DNA from 3 places in the Tumebacillus algifaecis genome. Region 1 is predicted to be linked to each of the others. Evidence: predicted binding sites of a transcription regulator. Region 1 holds the regulator's gene; each other region holds the start of a gene.

Region 1 (3,255 bases):
GTAACAACCCGTTCAACGCTGGCGACCTATCGCGGTTTTTCCATTAAATAAACATAGAGCATTCATCCCGCATGAGGATGGAGCCTGAGGAGGAGAACCAGAAATGAGCTACACAGTAGAAGACATCAAACGCATGGCCAAAGAAGAGAATGTGCGTTACATCCGACTGCAATTTACCGATTTGCTCGGCGTGATCAAGAACGTCGAAATCCCGGTCTCCCAGCTTGAGAAAGCGTTGGATAACAAGATGATGTTCGATGGCTCCTCAATTGATGGCTTTGTTCGCATCGAAGAGTCCGATATGTACCTCTACCCGGATCTCAACACCTGGCTGATCTTTCCGTGGGAAACGGAAAAAGGTTACAAAGTTGCTCGCCTGATCTGCGACATCTACATGCCGGACGGCACGCCGTTCCAAGGCGACCCGCGTTCCACGCTCAAGCGCGCGCTGGAAGATGCAAAAGCGCTGGGCTTTGATACGATGAACGTCGGTCCGGAGCCGGAATTCTTCCTCTTCAAGCTCGACGGTCAAGGGAATATCACCACCGAGGTTAACGACCAAGGCGGTTACTTCGACCTCGCACCGGTGGATCTCGGTGAAAACTGCCGCCGTGAAATCGTGCTGACGCTCGAAGAGATGGGCTTTGAGATCGAAGCCTCTCACCATGAAGTTGCAGTCGGTCAGCATGAGATCGACTTCAAATATACGGATGCTGTCACCGCGGCTGACAACATCATGACCTTCAAACTGGTAGTCAAAACGATCGCCCGCAAACATGGCCTGCATGCGACCTTCATGCCGAAGCCGATCTTTGGTATCAACGGCTCGGGGATGCATTGCCACCTGTCGTTGTTCCAAGGGAACACCAATTCCTTCTACGATGAAAGCGATGAACTCGGTTTGTCCGAAACTGCGAAACACTTCTTGGCCGGGGTGTTGTTGCATGCGCGCGGTTTTGCAGCGATCACCAACCCGACGGTCAACTCCTACAAGCGACTCGTTCCGGGCTATGAAGCGCCGTGCTACATCGCATGGTCTGCAAAAAACCGCTCGCCGCTCGTTCGCATCCCGGCATCCCGCGGTCTGTCCACTCGGATTGAAGTCCGCAACCCCGACCCGGCGTGCAACCCGTACCTCGTACTGGCAGCGCTGTTGCAAGCAGGTCTGGATGGCATTCGTCGCGATCTGCCGCTGGCCGATCCGGTCAACCGCAACATCTATGTCATGAACGAAGAAGAGCGTTTGGAAAATGGCATCCACTCCTTGCCGGCTTCGCTGAAAGAGGCGATCGACGAACTGCTGGCTGACGAAATCATGGTCGGCGCTCTTGGCGAACATGTCGTCACACATTTTGTCGAAGCGAAGCAAATCGAATGGGATATGTTCCGCACAACCGTCACCGAATGGGAGCGCAACCAATACTTGACCATGTACTAAGAAGTAAAAAACCTGCCCTTGTGGGCAGGTTTTTTTGATTGTGTTGGATGATCGACAAATAAAAAAACCGCCCAAAGCGGGCGGAAGGATAGTAGGTTTACATAATTCCGCGAAACACGCCGACCACTTTGCCGAGGATCGTGACGTTGCGGTAGTGCATCGCTTCCATGGTCGGGTTCTCCGGCTGTAAGCGGATATGATCAGCTTCGCGGTAGAAGCGCTTGACGGTCGCTTCATCGTCCTCCGTCATGGCGACGACAATTTCACCGTTGTGTGCGGTAGCTTGCTGGCGGACGATGACGAGGTCGCCGTCGTAGATCCCTGCATCGATCATCGATTCACCGACGACGTTCAGGAGGAATACATTGCTGTCACCAACAAAGCGAGTTGGCAACGGGAAGTAGTCTTCCACGTTTTCGATCGCGGTGATCGGCAAGCCTGCCGTTACACGGCCAACGATCGGGGCCATCACGGTCGAATATTCAAAACGGGAGTCGGTCGCTTGGTCCTCGTCAAGCACCTCGATGGCGCGTGGCTTGGTCGGGTCACGGCGGATCAGGCCCTTCTGCTCCAAGCGGGCGAGGTGACCGTGCACGGTGGAACTGGAGGCCAGTCCGACCGCTTCACCGATTTCACGAACCGATGGGGGATACCCTTTGTCTTTGACTTCTCTTTTGATAAACTCCATGATTTCCTGTTGCCGCTTGGACAGCTTGATCATTGCAAGAAACACTCCTCAACTACATGGTATGAGCACTATATGATGATGGGAAAATATGTTCGCCAATTCATTGTTGATGAAATTATACCACAGGTTGGTAGCGGATACAAACGTAAGTTCTTATTTTGCTCACCCTTGGCTGAGTTTTGACCCTTGCAACTGCCCTGTAACAATGCGTGGTATAATTTTCATTAACAGAACGTGTCATTAGAACGTGTACATGATGGAGGGATCGATCAATGCGGTTACAGGACAAATCAGCGATCATCACAGGCGGAGCAAACGGGATCGGCAAGGAGACAGCACTCTTGTTCGCGCAACAGGGGGCAAAGCTGATCATCGCCGATTTTGATGAAGCAAACGGATTGGCTGTCGTTAAAGAGCTGCGCGGACTTGGCGCAGAGGCTCATTTTATAAAAGCGGACGTGTCGTCGTCCCATGATGCGGAGCAGGTCGTAGCGGCTGCTGTTGAACATTTTGGCCGTGTGGACATTCTCGTCAACAATGCTGGCATCACCCGCGACGGTTTTTTGGTCAAACTGGAGCAAGCGCAGTGGGATCAGGTGATCGCGATCAATCTGACTGGCGTTTTTCTTTGCACCCAAGCGGCTGCTAAAGTGATGATGGCACAAGGTAGCGGGGTCATCCTCAATGCGGCCTCGGTCGTCGCTCAGTACGGCAATGTCGGTCAGACCAACTACTCTGCAACCAAGGCAGGGGTGGTCGGCATGACCAAGACGTGGGCCAAAGAACTCGGTCCGAAAGGCGTGCGCGTCAACGCGGTCGCACCGGGCTTTGTCACCACCAACATGACCGATAAGGTTCCGGATAAAGTGCTTGATGTGATGAAGCAACAGACCCCTTTGCGCCGCCTCGGTCAGCCGCGCGACATCGCGAATGCCTATCTGTTCCTGGCCTCCGATGAAGCGAGCTTTATTAACGGCGCGGTGCTTGCTGTCGATGGAGGCTTGAGCTTCTGATGGGGACGGCGCGGTTTCCATGGCTGGAAGGCCGCGCCCGTCTCACTCCCGCCAAGACGGCGGTGGTCGAGGCGGGTACGGGCCTGCGCCTCACCTATGCGGAGTTGCACCTTCGT
Region 2 (3,255 bases), 2.2 Mb from region 1:
TTTACGCGCCAAACGTGTTATATCCGAACAGTCCGCCGAGGATGCCCGCGATGCAGATGGCGCCTAGATACAGCCGAAGCAGTTGCGCCCGCTCTTTGGGCGGCAGGGAGTTGCGCACCTCTTCAATCTTCTGCGAGTTGCGGATCAGGACGAGCAGTGAGGAGAGGACACCGATGGTGCCGAACAAAAACGCAGGACCGAAGCCAACCCATTTGCAGAGCAGTGCGAGTAACAGAGCGCCAAGCCCGATCAGGTACAGGTACTTGTCCGCTTGGGCAAACTTTTTCTGTTTGGAGCGCACCAAGACGGTGTAAAGGTTAAGCAAGATGGCTGCGATCAGCATGAATTGGATCATCGTCGAAAAGGTATGGGTTGCCATGTCGATCCTCCTGTATTATCAGAATTTTATATCTATTATATTATACAGGATTACGAGTCATTGCGCTTGATCAATCTGGCACGAGTGAGAATATTTTCGCCAAATTTGTCCTTCAGTTTATCGACCGTTTTGGACAGTTCCTGTTGGCGCGGATCAGGGGTGGAGATCGGCGCATCATCGAACAGGCTGAGCTGTTTCGTGTGTGTTTCGCCCGCCGGGACCAGTCCGCCGATCGAGACCCCGATCAGTCGGATCGCATCGCTTGGGGTGAGGGCGCATTTGGCGAGCAGCGTTTTGACCGGTTCATAGAGGATCAGTTCCAAACAGGTAGGAATCTCCAGCGTGTGGCTGCGCGTGATCGTGCGAAAGGGGGCGTAGCGCAGTTTTAAGGTGATGGTTCGCCCTTCCAAACCGGCTTGTCGCAACCTGCGGGCGACCTTTTCCGCTTGGCCGAGCAGGGTGGTTTCGAGAAAAGACAGATCGCGCACATCTTCGGCAAATGTCGTTTCGTGTCCGATCGATTTGGCTTCGCGCTGTGTTTCGACGGGGCGATCGTCGATGCCGTTGGCGAGCAGATAAAGGTGATCGGCAAAATCGCCGAGGTGCATGCGCATCCGCTTGAGATCCATCTGTGCGACATCGCCGATCGTTTTCAAACCGAGCCGAAGCAGTTGTTCCGCACTTTTGGCCCCGACGCCCCACAGGCGGTTGACCGGCAGATGGTGGATGCGGGCGACCAGATCGTCCGGGGTGAGCACGACCAGCCCATTCGGCTTGTCGAGATCGGAGCCGAGCTTGGCGAGGAATTTGTTGGGGGCGACGCCGACCGATGCAGTCAGGCCCAACTCTGCGCTGATTTCGCGCTTGAGGCGCTCGGCGATCATCACCCCGTCGCCAAACAGCTTGCGGCTTCCGGTCACATCGAGAAACGCTTCATCGACCGACAGCTTTTCGATCAGCGGGGTGTAGCGTTCGAGGATCGCAAACATCTGGCGCGAGACGAGGCTGTATTTTTTCATATTGGGAAAGAGGAAAATGCCGTCCGGACAGAGCCGCTTGGCCTGTGCAGTGGGCATGGCGGAGCGGACGCCAAACGTTCGCGCTTCATAGGAGCAGGTGGAAACGACGCCACGCCCTTCGGCCGACCCGCCGATGATCACCGGACGCCCGCGCAGTTCGGGCGCATCGCGCTGCTCGACCGATGCGAAAAATGCGTCCATGTCTAGGTGTAGAATCGTTCGTTCCATGCGCCATGCCCCCTCTTTTCCTTATTGATCCGATTTGATCCGAACAAGTGTTTCCTTTCTTCCAGCATAACAAAAAAACCGCTCCGACTCTAGTCGGAAACGGTTTTCCTCCAAATGTTTACAGCGCGAGACTCGACATGCCAAGTCATGGCCAGACGATCGATCGACACAGGCGGGACAGTGATCAGAGCAGCGTCTTACAGAACTCGGCCAGATAGGTGTAGGCCGTGTGGCGATCATCCAGCGACAGCACTTGCCTTCCCGGTCGCGGGTTGATGTCGAGCGGATAGAGGCGGCCCGCTTCGGTCAGCCCGATGTCGATGCCGAGAAAGGCCAGCGTCGGGCGCAGCGGGGTGAGCGCTTGGGCGGTCCGGACGGCGACCGCTTCGATCTGCTCGCGGCTGGGCATCGCGATGTGTTGTTGGCGCATCTCCGCCGCCAACCACCGAAGCGTCTCGGTGCGGCCACCTTGAGCCAAGTTGGTCACCGCCTGACCCGATTTGCCTACGCGTGGCACGGTCGCCACCGGGCGCCAGACTTTCTCGCCATCGCGAAAGAGCACGACGCGCAGGTCGATTTTGCTCCCCTCCGCTTCGACAAGGTCGAGTCCTTGCTGGATCAGGTGCCGTTCCTGCTGCAACCGTTTGGCGATCAGTTTGCGGAGCGCTGGAGCGCCAAGGGTCTGCCTGTGCTGTTCTGTCACGTCATAACGTCCGTCCGCTGTGCGACCGATGCGCGTCACGCCGCGCCCTTTAGAGCCGCGGGCAGGTTTGATGAACACGGTGGAATGACGGGCGAGCCAGTTTTCCACATCGTCCGATCGGCCCAGCACCGCCGTCTCCGGCAGGTAAGGCTGAAGCGGTGCAAACGCTGTGAGAGCGCGCCAAACGCCGCGCTTGTCGGGCAGTCGTGGGTTGACCACTGGGATATGATGTTGCTTTAAGGCTCGTTTGGCCAGCACATAGCGAGGGTCGGTGCGGGCGAGATGAACATACACTTGATCGACGACCACCGTGGGCAGCGGAGCCGTCCCGATGTGCCACGTCCCATCTGTACGCAGCCAGAAGCCGCGCATCGTGCGCTTATGAGGGGAGATGGCGTGCGGATGGAAAAAAAGCACCTGCCAATCGGCCGCGCGTCCTGCCGCTGCGAGCAGTTGCCAGGTCGGTGACAGCTTGCTTTTGGCATGGAATTTCGGGAGGTCGGTCGTCATCAGGCCGAGCAGAGGTTGGTTCAATCGGCTCACCCTCCTGTGCGGGGTTGCTCACCTATCTTATGAAAGAAAGCGGCACAGTGACTCACCATTTTCAAGCGACATCGTATACTTACAACAGCAGAAGGAACATGCTAACATAGAGAAAGCGGTTGGGGTGGGCAAGATTTTCCAACCACACAACAGGTTGTTGAACCGGTTAGTTTTGGGGAGGAATAAACAAGATGAACGATTATTTGGTACGCGCAACTGCACTCGATGGGAAACTGCGCGCGTTTGCATGTATAACGACAGAACTTGTCCGTGAGCTTTCGGACCGCAACAATGCGCTGGCGCTGGCCAGTGCCGCACTGGGCCGGACGGCGACGATGGCTGCGATCATGGGTGTGATGTTAAAAGGCAAAGAGACCGTAACC
Region 3 (3,255 bases), 530 kb from region 1:
GGTGGCAGGTCCTAACGGCAGTACGGTGCAGCAACACCAATGGAAACATGGGGATCGCAACCAAATCCGTTTGCGGGCGGCAAAAACGGCTCTTTACAGCTTGATCCAACGTCTCCAGAACGAAAGGTGATCATACGCATATGACGACATTTTTTGAACTGAACCTTGGCAAGAAGATTCAACAGGCGATCAGCGATATGGGCTTTGAAGAGCCATCTCCGATTCAAGCGCAGTGCATCCCGGTCGTACTCACCGGCAGCGACGTGATCGGGCAAGCGCAGACCGGAACGGGCAAGACGGCTGCGTTTGGCATTCCGCTGATCGAGATGGCTGGTCCTAGCAAGCATGTGCAGGCTTTGATTTTAACACCGACCCGCGAATTGGCGATTCAAGTCGCAGGGGAGCTGCGCAAGATCGCGAAATACAAGCGCACCCGCACGTTGCCGATCTACGGCGGGCAATCGATCGGCTCGCAGATTCGAACGCTTCAGCAAGGTGTGCAGATCGTCATCGGGACCCCAGGCCGGATCTTAGACCATCTGCGCCGCGGCACGCTCAAGCTTGACAAGTTGAAGACGCTGGTGCTGGACGAAGCGGATGAGATGCTCGATATGGGTTTTATCGAGGATATTGAAGCGATTCTAAAAGAGACACCTGAAGATCGGCAGACGTTGCTCTTCTCGGCGACGATGCCGTATGAGGTGAAAAACCTCTCCAAGCGCTACATGAATAATCCGCAGAATGTATCGATCAATCGCGGTGAGGTGACTGTGCCGCTGATCGAGCAGGTCTACTACAAAGTATTGGAGCGCACGAAGCTGGAGAGCTTGTCGCGAATCATCGATTCAGAAGAGGTGGAGCTAGGTATCATCTTCTGCCGTACCAAGCGCGGCGTCGATGAATTGACCGATGCGTTGATGAGCAGGGGCTATCTGGCCGACGGTCTCCACGGCGATTTGTCACAGGCGCAGCGCGACCGCGTCATGCGCAAGTTCCGCCACACAGAGATTCAACTGCTCGTCGCAACCGATGTGGCAGCTCGCGGGATCGACGTGGAAAACGTGACGCACGTCATCAACTTTGATATTCCGCAAGACCCGGAATCGTATGTGCACCGCATCGGTCGAACCGGTCGTGCTGGCAAGCACGGGTTGGCGCTGACGCTGGTCACTCCGCCTGAGTTCAAACTGCTCAAACAGATCGAAAAGGAGACCAAGGCGAAACTGATCTCCAAAGAGGTGCCGTCTTTAGCCGATGTGGCAGAGCGGCAGACGGAGATCTGGCGCGACCGTCTGGTGCGTACGATGCAGGATGGAAAACTGGCAACCTACCGTGCGATTCTCTCGGGTCTCGTCGATGAATTCGATCCGCTCGATCTGGCCGCCGCGGCGCTGAAACTGGCGAGCGGTGAGGATTTTGAGGCGCAAGAGAGCGATTACAACTTTGGTGAAACGGGTGGAGCACCGGGCATGGTTCGCTTCTTCCTGAACATCGGACGCAGTGCAAAAATCGGTCCGAGCGACCTCGTCAAACTGATCTCCGAGGAAGCGGGCATCCCAGGCGGTGCGATCGGTAAGATCGACATCTTTGAGAAGTTCACTTTTGTTGAGGTGCAGGAAGAATCTGCGCCGTTCGTATTTGAAGCGTTGCGCAAATCGCGTATCAACGGCTCCCGAATCAATTTGGAACCGGCCAGACCGCGTGAGCGCGCGCGTAAATAGCATGACGAACAGCCCCTGTACAGTCAGGGGCTGTTTCCTTGAAAACAGGAGAACAAATGTTTGCTTTTTCTCTCCGGTTGCAGTACAATAAAAGCAGGGATTGAGGAATCGAACGCGAATCTGTTTGAGATTCGTGAGAGGAATAGAATAAGGGGAGTGTAACCATTGTCTAACGATCGTAAAGCGGCATTGGATATGGCGTTGCGTCAGATTGAGAAACAGTTCGGTAAAGGTTCTGTCATGCGTCTAGGAGAAGCTGCTTCCAGCTACAACGTGGAAACGGTCTCGACCGGTTCGCTTGCTGTTGATATTGCACTCGGTGTCGGCGGGTTCCCGCGTGGCCGCATCATCGAAGTGTATGGACCGGAATCTTCTGGTAAAACGACTGTCACCTTGCATGCGATCGCAGAGGTCCAGCGCACGGGCGGCCAAGCGGCATTTATCGATGCGGAGCACGCGCTCGACCCGGTCTACGCGCAAAAGCTCGGTGTCAACATCGACGAACTGCTGATCGCGCAGCCGGATACTGGTGAACAAGCGTTGGAAATCGCCGAAGCTTTGGTGCGCTCCGGCGCGGTCGATATCGTGGTTGTGGACTCCGTTGCAGCGCTCGTTCCAAAGGCAGAGATTGAAGGCGATATGGGTGACTCCCACGTCGGTCTGCAAGCGCGTCTGATGTCTCAAGCGCTACGCAAACTGGCAGGTGCGATCAACAAATCGAAAACGATCGCGATTTTCATCAACCAGATTCGTGAAAAAGTAGGCGTGATGTTCGGCAACCCGGAAACTACTTCCGGCGGCCGCGCGCTCAAGTTCTACTCCACCGTTCGTCTGGAAGTGCGTCGTGCCGAAGTGCTCAAGCAAGGCAATGACATGGTTGGCAGCCGCACCAAGATCAAAGTGGTGAAGAACAAGGTTGCACCGCCGTTCAAACAAGCGGAGGTTGACCTGATGTTTGGTGAAGGCATCTCCCGTGAAGGCACACTGGTCGATATGGGGACCGATCTGGACATCATCAACAAATCGGGCGCTTGGTACTCCTATGAAGGGGAACGTCTCGGTCAAGGTCGTGAGAACGCGAAGCAGTTCTTGAAAGACCACCCCGAGTTGGCTAACAAGATCGATGGACTGATTCGTGAGCACTATCAAGTAGGCAAAGTACAAGCGCCTGATTTCAAGGCAACGGCTGAAGAGTTGGCAGACCAAGAAGCGGACGAACTGCTCGACCTCGACCTGTAAGGTGTATTCGATGCAGGAGAAAAAGAAACAAGAGCAACCGGAATTTCGGGGCGGTCAAGTGACCGCCCTTTCTGTGCAAAAAGCAAGTCCAGACCGTCTCAATCTGTTTATCGATGAACAATTCCTGATGGGTGTGCGTCGGGAAGTGGCAGTTCAGCACCAGTTGAAAAAAGGGATGCAGGTCACGGCGGAACTTATGCAGGATGTATGGCGGGATGAGGTGGTGTTCAAAGCGAAGGATGCTGCTGTTCACTACCTCTCATTCCGGCATCGCTCGAAAAAAGAGATGGTCGAT

What was found. The regulator LexA, encoded in region 1, represses DNA repair genes until DNA is damaged. The targets are predictions, from matches to a motif close to CGAACATATGTTCG.
Region 2: a site for LexA is predicted at 1,667-1,680, ahead of dinB (DNA polymerase IV). Genes of this name have one in related genera too.
Region 3: a site for LexA is predicted at 1,771-1,784, ahead of recA (recombinase RecA). Genes of this name have one in related genera too.

What each region holds. Positions count from the first base shown of each region.
Region 1 is NZ_CP022657.1:2,275,722-2,278,976, forward strand. It holds gene CIG75_RS10085 (MerR family transcriptional regulator) at 1-47, shown strand, start outside; gene glnA (type I glutamate--ammonia ligase) at 104-1,438, shown strand; gene lexA (transcriptional repressor LexA) at 1,536-2,159, opposite strand; gene fabG (3-oxoacyl-ACP reductase FabG) at 2,399-3,139, shown strand; gene CIG75_RS10105 (class I adenylate-forming enzyme family protein) at 3,139-3,255, shown strand, end outside.
Region 2 is NZ_CP022657.1:4,446,239-4,449,493, reverse strand. It holds gene CIG75_RS20130 (hypothetical protein) at 2-379, opposite strand; gene dinB (DNA polymerase IV) at 430-1,626, opposite strand; gene CIG75_RS20120 (YheC/YheD family endospore coat-associated protein) at 1,811-2,863, opposite strand; gene hslO (Hsp33 family molecular chaperone HslO) at 3,064-3,255, shown strand, end outside.
Region 3 is NZ_CP022657.1:2,805,488-2,808,742, reverse strand. It holds gene CIG75_RS11590 (competence/damage-inducible protein A) at 1-130, shown strand, start outside; gene CIG75_RS11585 (DEAD/DEAH box helicase) at 141-1,721, shown strand; gene recA (recombinase RecA) at 1,917-2,960, shown strand; gene CIG75_RS11575 (regulatory protein RecX) at 2,971-3,255, shown strand, end outside.